DNA from 4 places in the Streptomyces solicamelliae genome. Region 1 is predicted to be linked to each of the others. Evidence: riboswitches for the same ligand, from Rfam matches in the RefSeq annotation. Region 1 holds a riboswitch; each other region holds the start of a gene.
The links. A riboswitch is a leader RNA that binds a small molecule or an ion and turns the genes downstream of it on or off. The one in region 1 is predicted to bind cyclic di-AMP.

Region 2: it holds a riboswitch for cyclic di-AMP, as region 1 does, so the genes downstream of both, ABZO31_RS28045 (M23 family metallopeptidase) here and ABZO31_RS25265 (M23 family metallopeptidase) in region 1, are expected to answer to the same signal.
Region 3: it holds a riboswitch for cyclic di-AMP, as region 1 does, so the genes downstream of both, ABZO31_RS09050 (transglycosylase SLT domain-containing protein) here and ABZO31_RS25265 (M23 family metallopeptidase) in region 1, are expected to answer to the same signal.
Region 4: it holds a riboswitch for cyclic di-AMP, as region 1 does, so the genes downstream of both, ABZO31_RS13060 (transglycosylase family protein) here and ABZO31_RS25265 (M23 family metallopeptidase) in region 1, are expected to answer to the same signal.

What each region holds. Positions count from the first base shown of each region.
Region 1 is NZ_CP160404.1:5,434,816-5,440,417, forward strand. It holds gene ABZO31_RS25255 (M16 family metallopeptidase) at 1-1,051, shown strand, start outside; gene ABZO31_RS25260 (M16 family metallopeptidase) at 1,048-2,445, shown strand; cyclic di-AMP (ydaO/yuaA leader) riboswitch at 2,647-2,811, shown strand; gene ABZO31_RS25265 (M23 family metallopeptidase) at 2,824-3,594, shown strand; gene ABZO31_RS25270 (GntR family transcriptional regulator) at 3,795-4,502, shown strand; gene ABZO31_RS25275 (HPr family phosphocarrier protein) at 4,728-5,009, opposite strand; gene ABZO31_RS25280 (GNAT family N-acetyltransferase) at 5,182-5,602, shown strand, end outside.
Region 2 is NZ_CP160404.1:6,068,101-6,073,702, reverse strand. It holds gene ABZO31_RS28055 (STM4011 family radical SAM protein) at 1-541, shown strand, start outside; gene ABZO31_RS28050 (SGNH/GDSL hydrolase family protein) at 528-1,322, opposite strand; gene ABZO31_RS28045 (M23 family metallopeptidase) at 1,487-2,431, opposite strand; cyclic di-AMP (ydaO/yuaA leader) riboswitch at 2,436-2,622, opposite strand; gene ABZO31_RS28040 (tyrosine-protein phosphatase) at 2,977-3,789, shown strand; gene ABZO31_RS28035 (DUF6126 family protein) at 3,790-3,942, opposite strand; gene ABZO31_RS28030 (helix-turn-helix domain-containing protein) at 3,977-4,597, opposite strand; gene ABZO31_RS28025 (aspartate aminotransferase family protein) at 4,696-5,602, opposite strand, start outside.
Region 3 is NZ_CP160404.1:1,958,669-1,964,270, reverse strand. It holds gene efeB (iron uptake transporter deferrochelatase/peroxidase subunit) at 1-310, opposite strand, end outside; gene efeO (iron uptake system protein EfeO) at 324-1,481, opposite strand; gene ABZO31_RS09055 (PhzF family phenazine biosynthesis protein) at 1,752-2,444, shown strand; gene ABZO31_RS09050 (transglycosylase SLT domain-containing protein) at 2,475-3,326, opposite strand; cyclic di-AMP (ydaO/yuaA leader) riboswitch at 3,330-3,516, opposite strand; gene ABZO31_RS09045 (acyltransferase family protein) at 3,865-5,172, shown strand; gene ABZO31_RS09040 (heme oxygenase (biliverdin-producing)) at 5,197-5,602, opposite strand, start outside.
Region 4 is NZ_CP160404.1:2,840,019-2,845,620, reverse strand. It holds gene ABZO31_RS13070 (cytochrome P450 family protein) at 1-841, shown strand, start outside; gene ABZO31_RS13065 (transglycosylase family protein) at 1,021-1,953, shown strand; cyclic di-AMP (ydaO/yuaA leader) riboswitch at 2,226-2,402, shown strand; gene ABZO31_RS13060 (transglycosylase family protein) at 2,406-3,113, shown strand; gene eno (phosphopyruvate hydratase) at 3,401-4,681, shown strand; gene ABZO31_RS13050 (FtsB family cell division protein) at 4,780-5,253, shown strand; gene ABZO31_RS13045 (DUF501 domain-containing protein) at 5,325-5,602, shown strand, end outside.

The DNA of each region.
Region 1 (5,602 bases):
CATGCCCACCCATCAGCTGGAGCTGGCGCTCTGGCTGGAGGCGGACCGCATGGGCTCGCTGCTCGCCGCCCTGGACGACGAGTCCATGGAGAACCAGCGCGACGTGGTGAAGAACGAGCGCCGCCAGCGTTACGACAACGTGCCGTACGGCACCGCCTTCGAGAAGCTCACCGCGCTCGCCTACCCCGAGGGCCACCCGTACCACCACACCCCGATCGGCTCCATGGCCGACCTGGACGCCGCCACCCTCGAGGACGCCCGGAACTTCTTCCGTACGTACTACGCGCCCAACAACGCGGTGCTCTCGGTCGTCGGCGACATCGACCCCGAGCAGACCCTCGCCTGGATCGAGAAGTACTTCGGCTCCATCGCGTCCCACGACGGCAAGCAGCCGCCGCGCGACGGCACGCTGCCGGAGACCATCGGCGAGCAGCTGCGCGAGGTCGTCGAGGAGGAGGTCCCGGCCCGCGCGCTGATGGCCGCCTACCGCCTGCCGCACGACGGCACCCGCGAGTGCGACGCGGCCGACCTGGCCCTGACCGTCCTCGGCGGCGGCGAGTCCTCCCGGCTGCACAACCGGCTGGTCCGCCGCGACCGCACCGCCGTCGCCGCCGGCTTCGGCCTGCTGCGGCTGGCCGGCGCGCCGTCCCTCGGCTGGCTGGACGTGAAGACCTCCGGCGGCGTCGAGGTGCCGCAGATCGAGGCGGCCGTCGACGAGGAGCTCGCGCGGTTCGCCGCCGAGGGCCCGACGGCCGAGGAGATGGAGCGCGCCCAGGCGCAGTTGGAGCGCGAGTGGCTGGACCGGCTCGGCACGGTCGCCGGCCGTGCTGACGAACTGTGCCGGTTCGCGGTGCTGTTCGGCGACCCGCAGCTGGCGCTGACGGCCGTGCAGCGGGTGCTGGACGTCACCGCCGAGGAGGTGCAGGCCGTCGCCAAGGCCCGGCTGCGCCCCGACAACCGGGCGGTGCTGGTGTACGAGCCGATCACCGCCGACCCGGCCGCGGAGGCCGCCGAGAGCGACAGCGACGAGGAAGAGGGAGCCGGCCAGTGAGCGACGCCGCCGCGTCTTTGACGACGATGGAGTTCCACCCGCAGCCGCAGCCGGGCGACGCCCGCCCCTGGGCCTTCCCGGCGCCCGAGCGCGGCTCGCTCGACAACGGGCTGACGGTCCTGCGCTGTCACCGCCCCGGCCAGCAGGTGGTGGCCGTCGAGATCGTCCTCGACGCCCCGCTGGACGCCGAGCCGGCCGGTTTGGACGGCGTGGCCACGATCATGGCGCGGGCACTGTCCGAGGGCACCGACAAGCACTCCGCCGAGGAGTTCGCCGCCGAACTCGAGCGCTGCGGCGCCACCCTGGACGCACACGCCGACCACCCGGGCGTGCGGGTCTCCCTGGAGGTCCCGGTCTCCCGGCTGCCGAAGGCGCTCGGTCTGCTCGCCGAGGCCCTGCGCGCGCCCGCGTTCGTCGACACCGAGATCGAGCGCCTGGTGCGCAACCGGCTCGACGAGATCCCGCACGAGCAGGCCAACCCGGGCCGCCGCGCGGCCAAGCAGCTCTCCAAGGAGCTGTTCCCGGCCGGTACGCGCATGTCGCGGCCCCGCCAGGGCACCGAGGAGACGGTGGCCGCCATCGACGCCGCGGCCGTCCGCGCCTTCTACGAGGCGCACGTCCGGCCCGCCAACGCCACCGCGGTGGTCGTCGGCGACCTCACCGGCGTCGACCTGGACGCTCTGCTCGCCGACACCCTCGGCGACTGGAGCGGCGACACCGCGGAGCCGCACCCGGTCGCGCCGATCACTGCCGACGACACCGGCCGCGTGATCATCGTCGACCGCCCCGGCGCCGTCCAGACGCAGCTGCTGATCGGCCGCGTCGGCCCGGACCGGCACGACAGGGTGTGGCCGGCCCAGGTGCTCGGCACGTACTGCCTCGGCGGCACCCTCACCTCCCGGCTCGACCGCGTGCTGCGCGAGGAGAAGGGCTACACGTACGGCGTGCGCGCCTTCGCGCAGGTGCTCCGCTCGGACGACCACGGAAACGGCGCGTCGATGCTCGCCATCAACGGATCCGTCGACACCCCCAACACCGGCCCGGCACTTGACGACCTGTGGAAAGTGCTGCGCACCCTCGCCGCCGGAGGGCTGACGGACGCCGAGCGCGACGTGGCGGTGCAGAACCTGGTGGGCGTGGCGCCGCTCAAGTACGAGACCGCCGCCTCGGTCGCCGGCACTCTCGCCGACCAGGTCGAGCAGCGTCTTCCGGACGATTTCCAGGCGCAGTTGTACGCCCGGCTCGTCGAGACGGGCACGGTCGAGGCGACCGCCGCGGTCGTCAACGCCTTCCCGGTGGACCGGTTGGTGACGGTCCTGGTCGGCGACGCGGCCGAGATCGAGGAGCCGGTGCGCGCCCTCGGCATCGGCGAAGTCACCGTCGTGACCGGCTGATCGCCCCGGCCGCAGGCCGCTGAGAGGACCCCGATGCCCCGGTGCGTCGGGGTCCTCCTGTTTGTCCGGTTCAAAGAGGAAAGCATGCGTATGCCCTGTGGGATGCGCTACAAACTTCCGTGTCTGTTTGGCGATTGAAAGACCGGCCGCTTAGCGTCGACCCGGCTGTTCGTCGGTTGTACGCGCCGCATTCGCGGCAACGGACAGTCATCGCCGAGTCCCCGAAGGCGCGAGCCTGGGGAGCCGGGGACCCACCGCAGTCCCTGGGGTGAATCGGACGCCTTCGCCTTCGGGTGGAGGGGCCCGTAGGAGACCTTCCTGCTCCGAACCCGTCAGCTAACCCGGTAGGCGAGAAGGAAGGAAAGGATCAGCCACTTCATGGCGTTCACCCGTGCCACCGGGAAGCATCGTGGTCCGAGCCGACTGGCGCGCCGCAGCGCGGGCGTCGCCGGCGTCGCCGCCCTCGCCACCACCGGCGTGATCGGCACCATCGCCTCCCCGGCGTTCGCCGCCGACACGGAAGCCGCCGCCCTCGAGGACACCGGCCTGACCCAGGCGATCAGTGTGGACTCGCTCGCGGACCGCATCAATGCCCAGGCCGCCGCCCAGGAGCGGGAGGCCTTCGAGGCCGCCGCCAAGGCGAAGGCCGAGGCCGAGGCGAAGCGCAAGGCCGAGGCCCGGGCCAAGAAGATCCGAGAGGAGCGCGAGCGCGCCGCCCGCGAGGCCGAGCGCAAGCGCCTGCACTCCTTCCGGCTGCCCATCGCCGGCACGTACGTCACCACCGGCTACAAGACCGGCGGCTCCCTCTGGTCCTCCGGCAGCCACTCCGGCATCGACTTCAAGGCTCCCTACGGCAGCACCGTCGTCTCCGTCGGCGCCGGCACGGTCGTCGAGGCCGGCTGGGGCGGCGCGTACGGCAACAACGTCGTGATCAAGATGCTCGACGGCACGTACACCCAGTACGGCCACCTCGCCTCGGTCACCGTCTCGGTCGGCCAGTCCGTCATGCCCGGCCAGCAGATAGGCGTCTCCGGCTCGACCGGCAACTCCACCGGACCGCACCTCCACTTCGAGGCGCGCTCCGGCGCCGACTACGGCTCGGACATCAACCCGCTCGCGTATCTGCGCGCCCGCGGCGTGAACGTCTGACGGCACGGCAGGCAGCGCCACCTTCATCGCATCGGAAAAGCCCCGGCTCGTACGGAGTCGGGGCTTTTCCGCGTCCAAAAGACATCCATGATTCACGACCGGCCGTCGGAATTACCGCTTCTCTGCAATAGAGTCACGGAAGAGTCGGCGAACAGGGGACCGTCGGCGGGTTTCACGCGGATTAAGGCGGAGGTCGGGACATGCGCATTCCCGCGCATTCGGTATGCACGGCGATCCGGGACGACATCGTCTCCGGTGTCTTCGAGCGGGGCAGCCGGCTGACCGAGGAGCAGCTGGCTCGCCGGTACGGGGTCTCCCGCGTCCCGGTCCGCGAGGCGCTGCGCACCCTGGAGTCCGAGGGCTTCGTGGTCAGCCGCAGGCACGCCGGCGCGCATGTCGCCGAGCCGACCGAGCAGGAGGCCGCCGACCTGCTCGACGTCCGGTCCCTGCTCGAACCCCTCGCCGCGGGCCGGGCCGCCCAGCGTCGCACCGAGGCGCACCTCAAAGTGCTGCGCGGCCTGGTGCGACTGGGGCAGGAGCGGGCCCGGCGCGGTCAGGGGGAGGACCTGCGCTCGCTCGGCGGCTGGTTCCACGAGACCCTCGCGCAGGCCTCCGGCAGTCCGGCTCTCACCTCGCTGCTGACCCAGTTGCGGCACAAGATCGCCTGGATGTACGCGGTCGAGACCTCGGCCCGCCCCGTGGACACCTGGGCCGAGCACGGCGCGATCGTGGACGCCGTGGCCCGCGGCGACGCCGAGCGGGCGCGTGCGCTCACCGCACTGCACGCCGAACGCACCCTTCCGCTGCACCGGCTGCGGCACCCGGAACGGGACCGCGAGCGGGACCGCGCGAGGGGTCGTGTGAGTACTTCGCAACATCCCGTAAACACTGCGGGATCACTGCATTAACAGACGCGCCGTATACAAAGAAGAGCAATTCGCGGGACGGGAGAATTCTCCTGCGCCCCCAATTCGGCCTGCCCGGAATTCAGGGCGGCGGATTCGGGATGCGGCCGGCCGGTGTCGACGATTCCCCTGGATTGTCCTTGGTGAACGTGAGAGCCGCCCCGCCGGAATTCCGGCACGGGACGGCTCTTCGTTTCGGGCGCAGGGCTCCCGGATCCCGACGGGGGATCAGACGGTCTCGGGCAGCTCGTCCAGACCCTCGGCCACCAGCTTCGCCAGACGGTCCAGGGCGGCCTCGGCGCCCTCCGCGTCCGACGAGAGCACGATCTCCTCGCCGCCCTGCGCACCCAGACCGAGGACCGCGAGCATCGAGGCGGCGTTGACCGGGTTGCCGTCGGCCTTGGCGATCGTCACCGGGATGCCGGAGGCCGTGGTGGCACGGACGAAGATGGAGGCGGGGCGGGCGTGCAGGCCCTCGGCCCAGCCGACGTTGACGCGGCGCTCTGCCATGGTGTTGCCCTTCGAGTCTCAGGGAGTTGTCTAGACCAGTCTCGCACAGCTTGCCGGGTGGCTCGTACCGCCCGCCGCCCCGGTGTGGGCCCCCGGGTCCCCCTCACCCTGCACGGCACCGACCGGGTGCGCGACCGGTGCCCGTGGCCCGACCCGGCCGTAGGCTTGCGCCATGCACACGCCGTCGGAACACGCGTACCCCGACCACTGGGAGGCCGACGTCGTGCTGCGCGACGGTGGCACCGCGCGGATCAGGCCGATCACCGTCGACGACGCCGACCGGCTGGTCAGCTTCTACGAGCAGGTGTCGGACGAGTCGAAGTACTACCGCTTCTTCGCCCCGTATCCGCGGCTCTCCGCCAAGGACGTGCACCGCTTCACCCATCACGACTACGTGGACCGGGTCGGGCTCGCGGCCACCGTGGGCGGCGAGTTCATCGCCACCGTCCGCTACGACCGCATCGACGAGCACGGCCGCCCGGCGCCCGAGCCCGCCGACGAGGCCGAGGTCGCCTTCCTCGTGCAGGACGCCCACCAGGGGCGCGGCGTCGCCTCCGCGCTGCTCGAGCACATCGCGGCGGTGGCGCGGGAGC
Region 2 (5,602 bases), 630 kb from region 1:
GGCGCTGTGGTGCACGTACCACCCGGGCCAGACGCCGTACGACCGCTTCCTCGGCAAGTGCCGCGACCTGGCGGAGCGGGGCGTCCGGTTCAGCGTGGGCGTGGTCGGTCTGCCGGACCATCTGAAGCACGCCCGCCGGCTGCGCGCCGAGCTGCCGGAGCGGGTGTACCTGTGGGTGAACGCGGCGGAGGGGCACACGTACACGGACGAGGAGGCCGCGGTGTGGACGGCCCTCGACCCGCTCTTCCCGTACAGCCGGCAGCCGCACCGTTCGGCGGGGCTGCCGTGCCGGACCGGCGCGTCGGTGATCTCGGTGGACGGCGACGGCACGGTCCGCCGCTGCCACTTCGTCCCGGCCGAGCTGGGCAACCTCTACGACGGGTCCTACCGCGCCGCGCTGCGCCCCCGGGCCTGCCCGCTCGCGGTGTGCGACTGCCACATCGGGTACGTCCACCTGGAGTCGCTGCCGTTGTACGACGTGTTCGCCGGCGGCGTGCTGGAACGGATCCCGGCCGCCGGCGTACCGATCACAGCGGCATGAGGTCCGGGCGCTTGGCGGTCACGTGGTCGCCGGAGCTCTCCCCGCGCAGCCGGCGCCCGATCCAGGGCACCAGGTACTCGCGCGCCCACTGGACGTCGTCGCGGGTGACCTCGAGGGTGCCGCGCGGCGGCAGCGGCGGCCAGGGCTGGTCGGGCTCGGTGGGCACCGGCACGCCGAGGACCTGGGCGGCGCGCAGCGCGACGCGGGTGTGGCCCTCGGGCGACAGGTGCAGCCGGTCGTCGTCCCAGGCCCGCCGGTCCTGCACGGACTTGAGCGACCACAGGTCCAGGACGGGACAGCCGTAGCGGTCGGCGACGGCGCGCACGTGCGCGGTGTACGTCGCGATCTTGCCGCGCAGGTGCTTGAGCACCGGCACGCCCCGGGTGTCGAAGCCGGTGGTCACCATGACCGTGCCGACGGAGGACGTCAGGTCGGCGACCGCGCGCTCGAACCGCTCCGCGACGTCGTCGGGGTCGCTCCCGGGCCGGATGATGTCGTTGCCGCCCGCGCAGAAGGTCACCAGGTCGGGGGCGAGCTCCTTGGCGCGCGGCACCTGCTCCTCCACGATCTGGTCGAGGAGCCTGCCGCGCACCGCGAGGTTCGCGTACCGGAACGCGTCGGGCTCGGGGAGCTGGTCGGCGAGCAGGACCGCGAACCGGTCCGCCCAGCCGACGAAGGTGCCGTCCGGGGCCGGGTCGCCGACGCCCTCGGTGAAGCTGTCGCCGATCGCCGCGTACGACCCGAATGCGTCACTGTCTCTGGATCTCGAATCGTCTGCCACGAGGGTGCATCATTCCGTCCCGGATGTGACCTACGCGACCGTAAGGAGGGGTTGACGCAGGGTGAGATACGCCACCGGTCAAGATCTCCCCAATTCGGAATACGCCGGAGGCCCGGCACGTGGGTACGTGCCGGGCCTCCCGTGGGCCGCTCGTGCGGCGTGCGTCAGATCGAGACGCCGTGGCTGCGCAGGTAGGCCAGCGGGTCGACGTCCGAGCCGTAGCTCGGGCCGGTGCGGATCTCGAAGTGCAGGTGCGGGCCGCTGGAGTTGCCGGTCGAGCCGGAGAGCCCGATCTGCTGGCCGCCGCGCACGCTCTCGCCGGCCGAGACGGCGAGCGAGGAGAGGTGGGCGTACTGCGAGTAGCTGCCGTCGGCGTGCTGGATGACGACCTCGTTGCCGTAAGCGCCGCCCCAGCCGGCGGAGACCACGGTGCCGGCGCCGACGGCGCGGACGTTGGTGCCGGAGGAGGCCATGAAGTCGACACCGGTGTGGTAGCCGGAGGACCACATCGAGCCGGAGGCGCGGTACGCGGTGGAGACGCCGCCCTCGACGGGGGCGAACCAGCCGGAGGCGGCGGCCGGGGCGGCCGCGCGCTCGGCGCTGCGGGAGCTGCGGGTCTCGTCGGCGGCCTTGGCCTTCGGGGCGGGCTTCGGCGCGGCCTTGCGCTCGGCCTTGGCGGCGGGCTTGGCCGCGGGCTTGGCGGCGGGGGCCTTGGCCGTGGACTTGGCGCCGAGGGTGAGCTTCATGCCCGGGAAGATCAGCGACGGGTTGTCGCCGACGACCTGGCGGTTGTCCGCGTAGAGCTTCTTCCAGCCGCCGGCGAGGTCGTGCTCCGCGGCGATCTTGGACAGGTAGTCGCCGCGGACGACGGAGTAGATCTTCGCCTTGGCCTTCGCCTTGGCGGTGGCGGCCTGCGGGGCGGCGGCCGGCTGCGCGGCGGCCACGGCGGCGACGCGCTCGGCGGCCGCGGGGGCGGACTGCTCGGCCGCGTGGGCGCCGGTGGCGCCGAACAGCGGCAGAGCGACGACGGCGCCGCCCGCTCCGGCGGCGACGATGCCGCGGGTCAGCGGATTGGCCTTGGGACGGCGATGCTTACCCTTCGTGGGCATGGCGAATTCCTCTCCGTCGCCTGCGAGGTGAGCTGTCGGGTTCGGACTGGAGTTGTCCGGCCGCGCGATGCGCGACTTCACCCCGAGCCGTCCTTGGTCGAGGAACGGCGTGTTACCTGGGTCCCCCGCTCCTGCCGTACGTGGGTGGGTGCGGAAATCCGGACGGTGGCAGGATTCGGCGGGTCCGACCGGAGTGAGCGTGACGCTAGACGAGCCGAGTCGCGAGGAACAAGCCACGAATTCCCGTTCGCATTCTTCGCCGGGAATTTCCCTCCGGAATTCCGGTCACCCTCCGTGGATGACGGATCTTCGCGTTCCTTTCCGCACACGGCATTTGGGAAAAATGATCAGGCACGGACGGTCACGGTTATGACGCTGCTCACTCCCCCGAACCCATCTCCCCTGCAATCAGGGCGCGTTATATCGAAGCCCTCAATTCGGACAGAAAGCCCATTACCGCCCGGCGGGGTGCGCCGCCGGGCGGCGACCCTGGATGATTGCCCCAGGAACCGATCTCTTCTCGCCATCGAGCACCAGGAGCAGCCGTGACGCAGCAGACGCCCCAGGCCCCGCCGACCGAACCCGAGCTGACGGGCGTTCGCAACTTCCGTGACGTGGCGGGCCTGCCGACCGCGGACGGCCGGTCCGTGGCGCCGGGCCGGCTGTTCCGCAGCGGTCACCTGGCCCACGCCACCGCCGAGGACGCGGCGTTCCTGTCGACGCTCGGCCTGCACACGGTCTTCGACTTCCGCAACGAGGCGGACCGGGCCTTCGAGGGCCTGGACGTGGAGCTGCCCGGCACGCGGAACGTGCACATACCCCTGAACGATCCGGCGGACGGCAAGGAGTTCTGGAAGCTGGTGCGGTCGGGCGACCTGGCGACGCTGCGGGAGATGCTCGGGGACGGCAAGGCGGCCGCCCGAATGTCCGATTCATACCGGAAGATGATTGTGCAGCGGGCGCCCGAGCACAGCCGGATCGTGCACGCCCTGGCCGAGGACAGCGTGCCGGCACTGATGCACTGCGCGGCGGGCAAGGACCGCGCCGGACTGTCGATCGCGGTGTCGCTGCTCGCGGTCGGCGTCGAGCGGGAGGCCATCGAGGCCGACTACGTGAAGTCCAACGAGCCGCACCGCCGCTACAAGGTGCACCGCAGCTCCACCGCCCCGGACGGGATGTCGCCCGCGGTCATGGAGCTGCTGAGCCCGCTGTTCGACGCCCGCGTCGACTACCTGCGGGCCGCGTTCGCCCAGATGGACGAGACGTACGGCTCGGTCGAGGGCTACCTCACGGAGGGCCTGAAGCTCTCCGCCGGGACCCGCGAGCTGCTGCGGGCCCGGCTGCTCACGCAGGGGTAGCTAGTTCTGGCCGCCGAGGGCGAAGAGCAGGTACAGGAAGCCGGCGAAGAGGTGGCCGGCGATCAGGTAGGCGAAGAGGCGCAGCACCAGGCCCTTGGGGAACCTGCCGCCCCCGCGCTCCTCGCCGGTGACGGCGGCTGACTTGTCGGACATGTCGGGTACCTCCTGAGAGTTCAACGGCGAGAGTTCAGCGGCGATGCGGACCCGGGTCGCCGAGGCACAGCTCGGCGGCGGGGGTCTGCAGCAGCGTGTGGACGAAGAGCACGTCCGCGCCGTCGGGAGTGGCGGCGCCGATGCGGTGCGGGGTGAGCGAGTCGAAGTGCGCGCTGTCCCCCGGGTCGAGGACGTGCACGGTGTCGCCGAGGGCCAGCCGCACCTGGCCGCGCAGCACGTGGATCCACTCCTCGCCGGGGTGGACCCGCACGATGTCGGCCCGGGTGGCGTGCGGGACGTGCACCCGCAGCGCCTGCAGCGCCCGGCCGGCGCCACCCGCCTGGTGGTACACCCAGCCGTCCGCCTCCACCGGCTCGGACCGGCCGGCCCGGACGATGGGGTCGTACTCCGGGGAGACCTCCCCCAGGAGCGCGGAGACCGTCGTACCGTAGATACGGGCGAGGGCCAGCAGCATCGGCAGCGAGGGTTGCCGGCGGCCCGTCTCGAGCCGGGACAGATGGGCCGGCGAGAGACCGGCGCGCTGGGCGGCGGTCTCCAGGGTCAGCCCCCGGCGGCGGCGCAGTCCACGCAGCTGGGGGGCGACGTCCGGCAGGGCGTCCGGGGCGGGCTCCCCGGGGAGGTGGTCGTGCTCCATGCCTCCATTCCGCCAGGACCTTTCCTCAGAGGCAACTTTCTTGCCCGAGAGGCAAAAACTCCCGCCGCCCGCTCCCCCACCGGCTCACCGCAGGGTGCTCAGCGCTGCGCCACCGCCTGCCTGACCAGCGTCTTCCCGAAGTCCCACATCAGCCCGCCGCCGGCATGCGCGTCGTCCATCACGGCCGTGAACGCCGTGACGAACCGGTCCACGTCCGCCTCGTCCACGATCAGCGGCGGGATCAGCTTGATCACCTCCAGGTGGTCCCCGGACACCTGGGTGAGGATCCGGTGCCGCTGCAGCAGCGGGACCACCACCATCTGCGCGAAGAGCCCCTTCCGGGCCGTCTGGAGCATCGTCCAGCGGCTGCGCAGGCCCAGCGACGAGGGCCGGCCGAACTCGATCCCGATCATCAGCCCCCGGCCGCGGACCTCGTGCAGCAGCTCGTAGCGCGGCACCAGCTCCTCGAGCCGGGCCTTGAGCAGCCCGCCGACCCGCCGGACGTGCGCGACCGTCCCCTCCTGCTCCATCACCGCCAGCACCGCGAGCCCGGCGGCCATGGCCTGGGCGTTGCCGCCGAAGCTGGCGGAGTGGACCAGGACCCGGTCCATGGACGAGTAGACCTTCTTGAAGATCCAGTCCTTGCCGAGCGTCGCGCCGACCGGCACGTACCCGCCGGACAGGGCCTTCGCCACGCAGACCAGGTCCGGCTCGACGCCGTCCTCGTGCTGGTACGCGTAGAAGTCGCCGGTCCGGCCGAGGCCGGTCTGCACCTCGTCGGCGATCAGGAGCGCCTTGTGCCGGTGCAGCAGCTCCTGCGCGGCGCGCAGCCAGCCGGGCGGCGCCTCGTGCACCCCCTTGCCCTGGATCGGCTCGACGATCAGCGCGGCCACGTCGCCGCGGCGCAGCTCCCGCTCCAGGGCGTCCAGGTCGCCGAGCGGCACCGCGGTGTCGGGCAGCAGCGGCGCGAAGCCGTCCCGGAAGCCGCGCTCGCCGTTGACCGAG
Region 3 (5,602 bases), 3.5 Mb from region 1:
CCTGCAGGAGCCGGATCAGCTCGGCGCGGTCCTTCGTCTTCACGTCGAAGGCGGCGAAGTGCAGCCGGTCCTGGACCGCGGTGGCGATGCCTGCCTGGTGCTTCCCGTGGAAGGGCACGGCCCCGCCGGCTTCGGCGGCCGGTTCCGCGCCGTCACCCGTACGCGCGAGCGCGACGGCGCCGCCGGCCGCGGCGGCGCCGAGCGCGAGCCCGGCGCCGCCCCAGCCGATGACACGGCGCCGGGAGGGCGCCGACGCGTCGGCGGACGCGGTGGTCTCCGTGCTCTCCGTGGTCCCGGTGGTCTCGGCCATCGTCGGGTTCCCCCTACTTCACAACCGCGGCGGCGAGCTTGGACAGCGGCTCGGCCAGCGCGTTCACGCCGTCCGAGAGCTCCTTGCGCTGCTCCTTGCCGACCTTGTCGTACGAGGTGAAGACGTACGCGTTCTTGTCGGTGCGGTACTGGTCGAGCAGCGTGTTCAGGGCGGCGAACTGCTTGTCCAGTTCGGCGACCAGCTTCGGGTCGTTCTTCGAGGCGACCGGCTTCAGCAGCTCGAAGGACTTCTGCGCGCCCTCGACGTTCGCCTTGAAGTCGACCAGGTCGGTGTGGGAGTAGCGCTCCTCCTCGCCGGTGACCTTGCCGGTGGCGACCTCGTCCAGGAGCTCCTTGGCGCCGTTGGCCATGGAGGTCGGGGTGATCTCGGCCTTGCCGACCCGCTTCACCCAGTCGGCCAGGTCCTTGTCCAGGAGGTCGGCGAGCTGCTTCTCGCGGTCGCCGATCTTCTTGTCCTGCCAGAGCGCCTTCTCCAGGCGGTGCCAGCCGGTCCAGTCCTTCGCCGGGTCCTGGCCGGCCTCCAGGCCGTCCTCGCGGACGTCGACCTTCGGGTCGATGTCGCCGAAGGACTCGGCGACCGGCTCGGTGCGCTCCCAGCCGATGCGGGAGTCGGCGTACGCCTTCTTCGCGGCCTCGATGTTCCCGGCGCGGACGGCGTCGGTGAAGACCTTCACCTTCGGCAGCGTCTCGTCGGCCTGGGCCTGCACGTACTGGCGGTACGCGGCGACCGCGGCGTCCATCTCGGGGGAGCGCTTCGCGGTCTTGCCGCCGCCGGTGACGGTGACCTTCTGGCGGATGCCGTCGCCCTTCATGCCGGGCTTGCAGGCGATCTCGTAGTCGCCGGCCTTCACCTCTGCGGTGATCTTCGCCTTGGTGCCGGGGCCGATGTTCTCGCGCTCGGTGACGATGCGGTCGTCCGGGAAGAGGATGTAGACCTCGGTGACCTTGCTGCCCTTGTTCTCGACGGCCAGCTCGACGTGGCCGGCCGGGAACTCCTTGTCCGAGACCTCGCAGGAGTCGTCCTTGGCGACGACGGCGACCGCGCCGCCGGTGCCGCCCTTCGCGTCGCTCTTCTCTGCGCAGCCCGTGACGGCGGTCAGAGCCGCCGCGGTGGCGGCGGCGGTGACGACGGACAGGCGGACGGCTCGCATAGGGGCTCCCGGGGAGGTCGGCACGGGCGCGCGAAACGGCCGTGCAGGTCGGTGAGGCGGACCTAACTTAGCTCAGCCTTACCTCGGCCATACCCGTCCGTCCAGTGATTCGGCTCTCAGCCCGGCCGGCCCGGACACGGCCTGGTCACGAGGCCCTCATGGCCATGCCATGAGCGGGTCAACTCCCGGTCAAGCGGGGCGTTCTGTCCCTGTTTCGCCGATTCCGGACAGGAGCAGCGCAGAGGGGCGCCCTGATGCTTGAATTCCGCCATGAACACGACCGTGACGAGCCGTACGACCGACGGTGCGACCGACATCGACGTCCTGCGGGTCTTCTGCGCCGGCGACGGCCGGTACGGCAATGCCCTCGGCGTCGTACGCGACGGGCGCGGCCACCCCGACGAGGCGTCCCGGCAGGCGCTCGCCAAGGAGCTCGGCTTCAGCGAGACGGTGTTCGTCGACGACCCGGAGTGGGGCAGCGTCGACATCTACACCCCCGGCCTGCGGCTGCCGTTCGCCGGGCACCCGGTGGTCGGCGCGGCCTGGCTGCTCGACCTGGAGGTCGTCCGGCCGCCGGCCGGCGAGGTGTGGGTGCGCGGGGACGGCGAGTTCACCTGGATCGAGGCCCGCGCGGAATGGGCTCCGCCGCGCACTCTGCGGCGGTACGCCTCTGCGGAGGAGGTCGACGCGCTGGACGTCCCCGAGCCGGGGGAGTGGATCTACGCCTGGGCCTGGGAGGACGAGGCCGCCGGCCGGGTGCGCGCCCGGGCGTTCCCGGGGCGCGGGGACGGCATCGACGAGGACGAGGCGACCGGCGCGGCCGCCCTGCTGCTCACGGCCGAGCTGGGCCGGGCGCTGAACATCACCCAGGGCCGGGGGTCGCAGCTGCTGACGGCCCCCGGCCCGGACGGAGTGATCGAGCTGGGCGGCCGGGTGCGGCTGGAGCGGACCCTGTCGGTCTGAGCCCCGGCCGCCCGGCCGTCCCGTACGCCCCTAGTACGCCCCGAAGACGTTGTCGATGGAGCCGTACCGGTCCGCGGCGTAGTTGCACGCGGCGGTGATGTTGGCGACCGGGTCGTACGGGTCGTTGGACGTGCCCGGCACGTGGTAGGCCCGGAACGTCGGGTCGATCACCTGGAGCAGGCCCTTGGACGGGGTGCCCTTGGCGGCGTTGGAGTCCCAGTTGTTGATGGCGAGGGGGTTGCCGGAGGACTCGCGCATGATGTTGCGGTGGATGCCCTCGTACGAGCCGGGGATGCCGTGCTCGGCCATGACGTCCAGGGCCTCGTTGATCCAGCCGTCGAGGGTGTTCGTGTAGGCCTTGGGCCCGGCGTCGCGGGCGACGGTCTTGGCCGGAGCGGACTTGGCGGGCGTGGACTTGGCCGGGGCGGTGCGCTCGGCGGACCGGCTCGCGCGCTCGCTGGAGGCGGGCGCCTTCGGCTTGGCGGGGGCGGCGACGGCCTTCTTTCCGAGGGAAAGACGCAGACCCGGGTGAATGAGTGACGGATTGTCACCCACCGCGGCCTTGTTGTTCCGGTAGAGGCTCTTCCAGCCGCCGGAAATTCGATGCTCCTCGGCGATCACCGAAAGGGAATCGCCGCGCACGACGGTGTAGGACTTCGGCGCGGCTTTCGGCGCGGCCTGCGGAAGAGCGGCCGTGATCTTTTCGACGGCGGCGGTGGCGGCGGTGGTCGTCGTGGCGGGGGCGGCCTGCTGCGGGGCGGCGGCCTGGGCGCCGGTCGGGATCAGCGGCAGCGCGAGCGCGGCGCCGCCGGTACCGGCCATGGCGATGCCACGGCGCAGGGGACGGCGCTTGGGGCGGCGGTGCTTACCGGATGCGGGCATGGTCGTTCCTCTCCGGCGCCTTCGGGGTGAGCTGTCGGGTTCGGGCTGGAGCTGCCCGGCCGCACACGGCGGCTTCACCCCGAGCCGCCGCGGGATTCCGCGCCGGCGCATTCGTGGGTCCCCCGCTCCTGCCGACGGGTAGTGCTCGGTCGTTTTTACGGACGGTGGCAGGATTCGGCGATCCGTCCGGGTCGACGCGAACGTAGGCGAGAAATGCGACGGGAAACAAGACGCGAATTGACTGATCAATTGTTCTCGATCATTTCGGGCGGGACGGAAAAGTCCGAACTGCCTTGCGGCGCACGGGCTCGGGGGTGGTGCGGCAGGGGGGCGCGCCATGGTCGCGTGACGGACATCACGGGGGTGCGGGGCGGAATGCCGGAAAGGGAAAACCGAATTCCCAAAAGACGTGACAAGGGATATTAACTGCGCAATGAAAGTCTTGCGGCGGTATGTCCGAATCGTGACGACGTACTCAGGCCCCGCCTGAGTATCCGAGCCCTGACGGCGTTGCGGCCGGGCGCGGCACCGTGTCCGCATGGGAATCAGCGCGCGGGAACTCGCCGCCAACACACCGGCCACCCGGGACCGGTACGTCGACCTGCTGCGGGTCGTCTCGCTCGGCGTCGTCGTGTTCGGGCACTGGCTGATGGCCGCCGTCACGGCGGACGGCACCGTGGGCAACCTGCTGGCCGTCGTACCGGAACTCCAGCTCGTGACCTGGGTGTTCCAGATCATGCCGGTCTTCTTCTACGTCGGCGGCTTCTCGCACGCCCTCGCGCACCGCTCCCGTCCGGCGTACGCGGCGTTCCTGCGCGCCCGGCTGCAACGGCTGCTGCGGCCCACGATGGTGTTCATCGGGGTGTGGGGCGCGCTCGCCCTCGTCGTCCAACTCCTCGGCGCGGACCGGGGCCTGACGGGCGTGGCGCTGCGACTCGTCGCCCAGCCGCTGTGGTTCATCGGCATCTACCTGGCGATGGTCGCCTTCACCCCGCCGCTGCTGAAGCTCCACGAGCGGTACGGCTGGGGCGCGTTCGGCGCGCTGGTGGCCGCGGCGGCCGCGGTGGACGCGCTGCGGTTCGCGGCGGACGTGCCGTACGTGGAGTTCCTGAACTTCGCGTTCGTCTGGCTGGCGGTGCATCAGCTCGGGTTCCTGCGCGCCGACGGGATGATCCGGCTGCCGAGCGCGCTCGCCGCCGTCGGTCTCACCGGCGCGGGACTGCTCGTGGCCCTCGGCCCGTACCCGCTCTCGATGGTCGGGATGCCCGGCGAGAAGGTCTCCAACATGGCCCCGCCGACGCTGGCCCTGCTCTTCCACGGCCTCTGGCTGGTCGGCGCCGTCGAGCTGCTGCGCGGCCCCGGTACCCGGTTCGTGGCGCGGGCGAACGTCTGGCACAAGGTCGTGGCGGCGAACGGGATCGCGATGACCGCGTTCCTGTGGCACCTGTCGGCGATGCTCGGCGTGTACGGTGCGCTGCTCGCCCTGGGCGCGGAGCTCCCGGCCCCGGCGACGGCCGCGTGGTGGGCCCAGGCGCCGGTACGGATCGCGGCCGCGGCGCTGCTCACGGCGGGCCTGGTCGCCGCCTTCCGCCGCTTCGAGCGCCCCGCGCCGGTCGCGCCGGGCACGGGGCAGGGCGGTCCGGTGGCGGCGCTGGGGATCACGCTGGCGCTGCTCGGCGTCCTGGGCCTGTCGATGGTCGGCTTCGGCGGTCTGCTCGAAGGCCGCACGGCCCTGCTGATCGCCGTGCACGTGAGCGCCCCCGCGGCGGTGGGGACGGCGCTGACGGGCTGGCTGCTGGTGGAGCGGGCGGGCCGGGGCGGGCGGCGGGGCCCGGACGCGGCGTGAGGGCGCCGGCCCCGCCCCGGGGGCCTACGCGCTCATCGGGAACTCGTCCGCCAGCTCGCGGAACATGGCCCCGTTGTAGTCGAAGGCGCGCTTGCACTCGTCGACGATCCGCTGCTTCTCCAGGTCGTCCGCGTGCACGGCGTCGAGGAGCTCGCGGTACCCGCGCTTGAAGGCGGCCGGGTTGGCGATGTCGTCGAAGACGTAGAAGCGGACGCCGTCGCCCTTGCGGGCGAAGCCCCAGGTGCGCTCGGCGCGGTCGCGGATGATCTGGCCGCCGGAGAGGTCCCCGAGATAGCGGGTGTAGTGGTGGGCCACGTACCCGGCGGGCCACTCGCGGGCGCAGGAGGCGACGCGGTCGGCGTACGCGGTGGTGGCCGGGAGCGGCGAGACCCCGGCGCGCCAGCCGGGGCCGCGCAGGTGGGCGAGGTCC
Region 4 (5,602 bases), 2.6 Mb from region 1:
CTTGAAGGGCGAGGCGGACCTCATCCACGAGTTCGCCTTCCCGCTCCCCATCTACGCCATCTGCGACCTGCTCGGCGTGCCCCGCGAGGACCAGGACGACTTCCGGGACTGGGCCGGGATGATGATCCGGCACGGCGGCGGTCCGCGGGGCGGGGTGGCGCGGTCGGTGAAGAAGATGCGCGGGTACCTCGCGGAGCTGATCCACCGCAAGCGGCTCGATCCCGGCGACGACCTGATCTCCGGGCTCATCCGGGCCTCGGACCACGGTGAGCACCTCACCGAGAACGAGGCCGCGGCGATGGCCTTCATCCTGCTGTTCGCCGGATTCGAGACCACCGTGAACCTCATCGGCAACGGCGTGTACGCCCTGCTCCGCAACCCCGGGCAGCGCGAGCGCCTGCAGGCGTCGCTCACGGCCGGCGAGACGGAGCTGCTGGCCACCGGTGTCGAGGAGTTGCTGCGGTACGACGGGCCCGTGGAACTCGCCACCTGGCGGTTCGCGACCGAGCCGCTCACCCTCGGCGGGCAGGACATCCGGACCGGCGACCCGGTCCTGGTGGTGCTCGCGGCCGCCGACCGGGACCCGGATCGGTTCGCCGAGCCGGACGTTCTCGATCTGTCGAGGCGTGACAATCAGCATCTGGGGTACGGGCACGGGATTCACTACTGTCTGGGCGCCCCGTTGGCCCGTCTGGAGGGTCAGACCGCGCTCGCGACTCTGCTGACTCGCTTGCCGGACTTGCGACTTGGGGCCGATCCGGCCGAACTGAGGTGGCGCGGCGGGCTGATTATGCGTGGTCTACGCACGCTTCCCGTGGAGTTCACCGTCCCGCACAACTGACGATTCGTCAGGACTGTGATCTTTACGTGATCCCCCCTGCATCGACTTGTGACTCACGTTCGAATGCCGCTACTTTCACCGACACCTCAGCAGTCACGCGAAAGGCATTCCCCATGCGCTCCGGGAACGGACGACACCGCAGACCCCGTCAGGCCCCCGCCATCGTCGTCGCGGCAGGGGTGACCGGATCCGCCCTCGCCCTTCCGCTGCTCGCCGCGGGCTCGGCCTCCGCCGCCGACGAGGCGACCTGGGACCGGGTCGCCGAGTGCGAGTCCGGCGGACTGTGGAGCGCCGACTTCGGTAACGGGCTGTACGGCGGCCTGCAGTTCACGCAGGAGACCTGGGACACGTACGGCGGCACCGAGTACGCCGCCCGTCCGGACCTCGCCAGCCGCGGCCAGCAGATCGCGGTCGCCGAGAAGGCGCTGGCCGCGCAGGGCGCGAAGACCTGGGCCACCTGTGCCGCGATCGTCGGCCTGAACGACGACGGCACGCTGAAGAAGCCCGCGGACCCCTCCACCGGCGTGCTGCCCGGCACTCCGGCTGATCCGTCCGCGTCGCCCGATGCATCCGCGAATCAGGACGGGAACGGGAAGGGCTCCGAGGGCTCGCAGGACGACGAAACGTCTGGGAAGCCCGAGAAGTCCCTTCTGCCCGATGCGGCCGGTCAGCCGGGCGGGCAGTCGGACGAGGGCGCCACTCCGGCCACGCCGGTCACGCCGATCGAGGGCAGCGTCACTCCCGCCGCCCCCGGCACCGGCAAGCACCGCGGTGAGGCCGCGAGCGAGAACCCGAACGAACCGGGCGAGTCGCCCGAATCGGGACGTCATGCCGCGCCGGGTGACGATGCGACACGTGACGCCGGCCGCCTCGATCTCGGCGAAACCGCCGATACAGATGCGAACGCGACCAAGGGTGCCACGGGCGGCAATGCGGACACTTCGGGCGAGTACGTCGTCCAGCCCGGCGACAACCTCACGCAGATCGCGGCCGAGCACGAGCTCGACGGCGGCTGGCGTGCCCTCTACAAGGCCAACAAGGAGACCGTCGGGGGCGACCCGGACCTCATTCTCCCTGGCCAGAACCTGGAACTGACCGACCGACAGAAGTAGGAGTGGCGGGCAGTTCGACGCCTTATGTCCGGTTCTGCGTAAGTGAGACATGAGTCTCTTCGTCCCAACTGGCGTGTCCTGTCCGCAAACTTTGCTTCCGTCACCTCTCACCAGCGGAAACGGCCCCGGCAACTTGGCAAGTACGGGCGTTTTCTCCGGGATGTCGCTCTTTGAACTTCCGGTGGGTCTGTGTCTACGGTCAGGACCGCTCGCCACCGCGGGCCCCGCCGACCGGTACGCCGAATCCTGCCGCCGGCCGTCGGGAACAGTCGTCGCGTCAAGCGCCGAAGGCAGGAGCGGGGGACCCAGGTAAGCGCCGGTCCCGGCCGTCGAGACAGTGACGGCCGATCGACCGGCTTGGGGTGAAGCCGCGTGCTGGGACACGCGGCCGGGCAACTCTTCCGGCCCGAACCCGACAGCTCACCTCGCAGGCGTCGGTGAGGAGAACTTCCATGCTGTTTTCCGGCAAGGGCAAACACCGCCGTTCCTCCAAGGCCACCCGCGCCGTCGCGCTCGCCGGCATCGCCGGTGTCGCCGTCGCCGCGCCGCTGATGGCCGCGGGCAACGCCTCCGCCGCCACCGCCTCCGAGTGGGACCGCGTCGCCCAGTGCGAGTCCGGCGGCAACTGGTCCATCAACACCGGCAACGGCTACTACGGCGGCCTGCAGTTCTCGGCCTCCACCTGGGCCGCGTACGGCGGCACCGCCTACGCCCCGACCGCCAACCTGGCCTCCAAGGCCCAGCAGATCCAGATCGCCGAGAAGGTCCTGGCCGGCCAGGGCAAGGGCGCGTGGCCGAGCTGTGGCGTGGGCCTGTCCAACGCCGCGTACACCGGCGCCGCCGAGCAGGCGCAGCCCGAGCGCAAGGCCGAGCAGCCGACCACCCGCAGCGAGCAGCGCACCGCGCCGAAGCCCGTCGCGAAGAACGGCGACACCAAGAAGGCCGCCAAGAAGGCCGCCAAGAAGACCGTCACCACCCCGACCGGCAAGAAGGTCGCGAAGGGTGACGGCGAGTACAAGGTCGTCGCCGGCGACACCCTGAGCAAGATCGCCGCCGCGCACGACGTCAAGGGCGGCTGGGAGAAGCTCTTCCAGCTGAACAAGGACGTCGTCGAGGACGCCGACCTGATCTACCCGGGCCAGCAGCTCCACCTGAAGTGAGCCCGTCGGCCCGGGTGGGTCCGGCGGCCCACCCGTGCCGTGCGACCCTCCCGCGGTGACCACCCCGGCCCTGTGCGCAATTCCCCCCGTGCGCGCAGGGCCGGGGTTTCCGCATGGTTACCTGCGGGTAGTAGAGGATCTTTCGTCCGGGATGCCCGCGCTCGGGTCCTTTTTCGTCCCAGGGGGCGGGCACCGACTGGCCGGGCACCCCGAGCCGGTTAGGCTCTTGTCGCAAGGCCAAGAGACCTCGCACCTTCTCTCACGTCTCATCCCATAAGGAGATGCTCGTGCCGTCCATCGACGTCGTCGTAGCCCGGGAAATCCTGGACTCCCGAGGCAACCCCACGGTCGAGGTCGAGGTCGGCCTCGACGACGGCAGCACCGGCCGTGCTGCCGTTCCGTCCGGCGCCTCCACCGGTGCTTTCGAGGCCATCGAGTTGCGCGACGGTGACAAGAGCCGTTACGGCGGCAAGGGTGTCGAGAAGGCCGTCCTCGCCGTCATCGAGCAGATCGGCCCGGAGCTCGTCGGCTACGACGCCACCGAGCAGCGCCTGATCGACCAGGCGATGTTCGACCTGGACGCCACCGACAACAAGGGCTCCCTCGGCGCCAACGCCATCCTCGGCGTCTCCCTCGCCGTGGCGCACGCCGCCTCCGAGGCCTCGGACCTGCCGCTCTTCCGCTACCTCGGCGGCCCGAACGCGCACGTCCTGCCCGTCCCGATGATGAACATCCTCAACGGTGGCGCCCACGCGGACTCCAACGTCGACATCCAGGAGTTCATGATCGCCCCGATCGGCGCGGAGTCCTTCTCCGAGGCCCTGCGCTGGGGCGCGGAGACCTACCACGCGCTCAAGGGCGTGCTCAAGGAGCGCGGCCTGTCCACCGGTCTCGGCGACGAGGGCGGCTTCGCCCCGAACCTCGAGTCCAACCGCGCCGCCCTCGACCTCATCATCGAGGCCATCAAGAAGGCCGGCTACACCCCGGGCAAGGACATCGCGCTCGCGCTGGACGTCGCCGCCACCGAGTTCTACAAGGACGGCGCGTACGAGTTCGAGGGCAAGACCCGGACCGCCGAGGAGATGAGCGCGTACTACGCCGAGCTCGTCGACGCGTACCCGATGGTCTCCATCGAGGACCCGCTGAACGAGGAGGACTGGGACGGCTGGAAGACCCTCACCGACCTGCTCGGCGAGAAGGTCCAGCTGGTCGGCGACGACCTGTTCGTCACCAACCCCGAGCGCCTCGCCCGCGGCATCGACACCAACACCGCCAACGCGCTGCTGGTCAAGGTCAACCAGATCGGTTCGCTGACCGAGACCCTGGACGCCGTCGAGATGGCCCAGCGCAACGGCTACAAGTGCATGATGTCCCACCGCTCCGGCGAGACCGAGGACGTCACCATCGCCGACCTGGCCGTCGCCACCAACTGCGGCCAGATCAAGACCGGCGCCCCGGCCCGCTCGGACCGCGTCGCCAAGTACAACCAGCTGCTGCGCATCGAGGAGATCCTCGACGACGCCGCGGTCTACGCCGGCCGCAGCGCCTTCCCGCGCTTCAAGGGCTGACACTCGGCCGCAGGGCGGCTTCCCCGCGTCCCCGTACCCGGTCCCGTACCGTGTGCGGGGACGCGCGTGTGAGCAGGGGACCAGGGGAGGCGTACGACATGGCCGCGAAGGACCGGGACCGGTTCTCGACCGCGACCCGGCTGCGGCTGCTCGGCGAGCAGACCGCCGCCCGTGTCTACCGCTCCCAGACCCGCCGGCAGGCCCGCCGCTCCCGGCTCACCGGCCGGGCCGCCTTCCTCGCCCTGGTGGTCTGCTCGCTGGTGGTGGCCCTCGCCTATCCGATGCGGCAGTACGTCTCCCAGCAGACCGCCATCGCCGACCAGGAGCGGCAGGCCGCCGAGGCCGCCGAGCGGGTCGAGGAGCTGCGCGACGAGAAGGCCCGGCTGCAGGACCCCGCGTACGTCCGCCGGCTCGCCCGCGAGCACCTGCACTTCGTGATGCCCGGCGAGACCGGCTTCACCGTGAACGACCCTGGGGCCTCCGGCCGCCCGCGCTCCGACGCCGGCGGCGACGGCCGCGCCTGGTACTCCGACCTCTGGGAAGGCGTCGACCACGCCGACGCGCGCCGCTGAGGGATGATGGGGGCGACCCGGAACCGGCCTTGAACCGACCCCGAACCGACGACGAGAAGACTGACGCACGCATGGAAACGCCCCCTCCGCAGACCGCATCCACCGCGCCCACCGAGGCCGACGTCGCCGCGTTCGAGGCACAGCTCGGCCGCCCGCCGCGCGGCCTGCGGGCGATCGCGCACCGCTGCCCCTGCGGGCAGCCGGACGTCGTCGAGACCGCGCCCCGGCTTCCCGACGGCACCCCGTTCCCGACCACGTACTACCTGACGTGCCCCAAGGCCAACTCGGCGATCGGCACGCTCGAGGCCAACGGGGTCATGAAGGAGATGCAGGCCCGGCTCGGCACCGA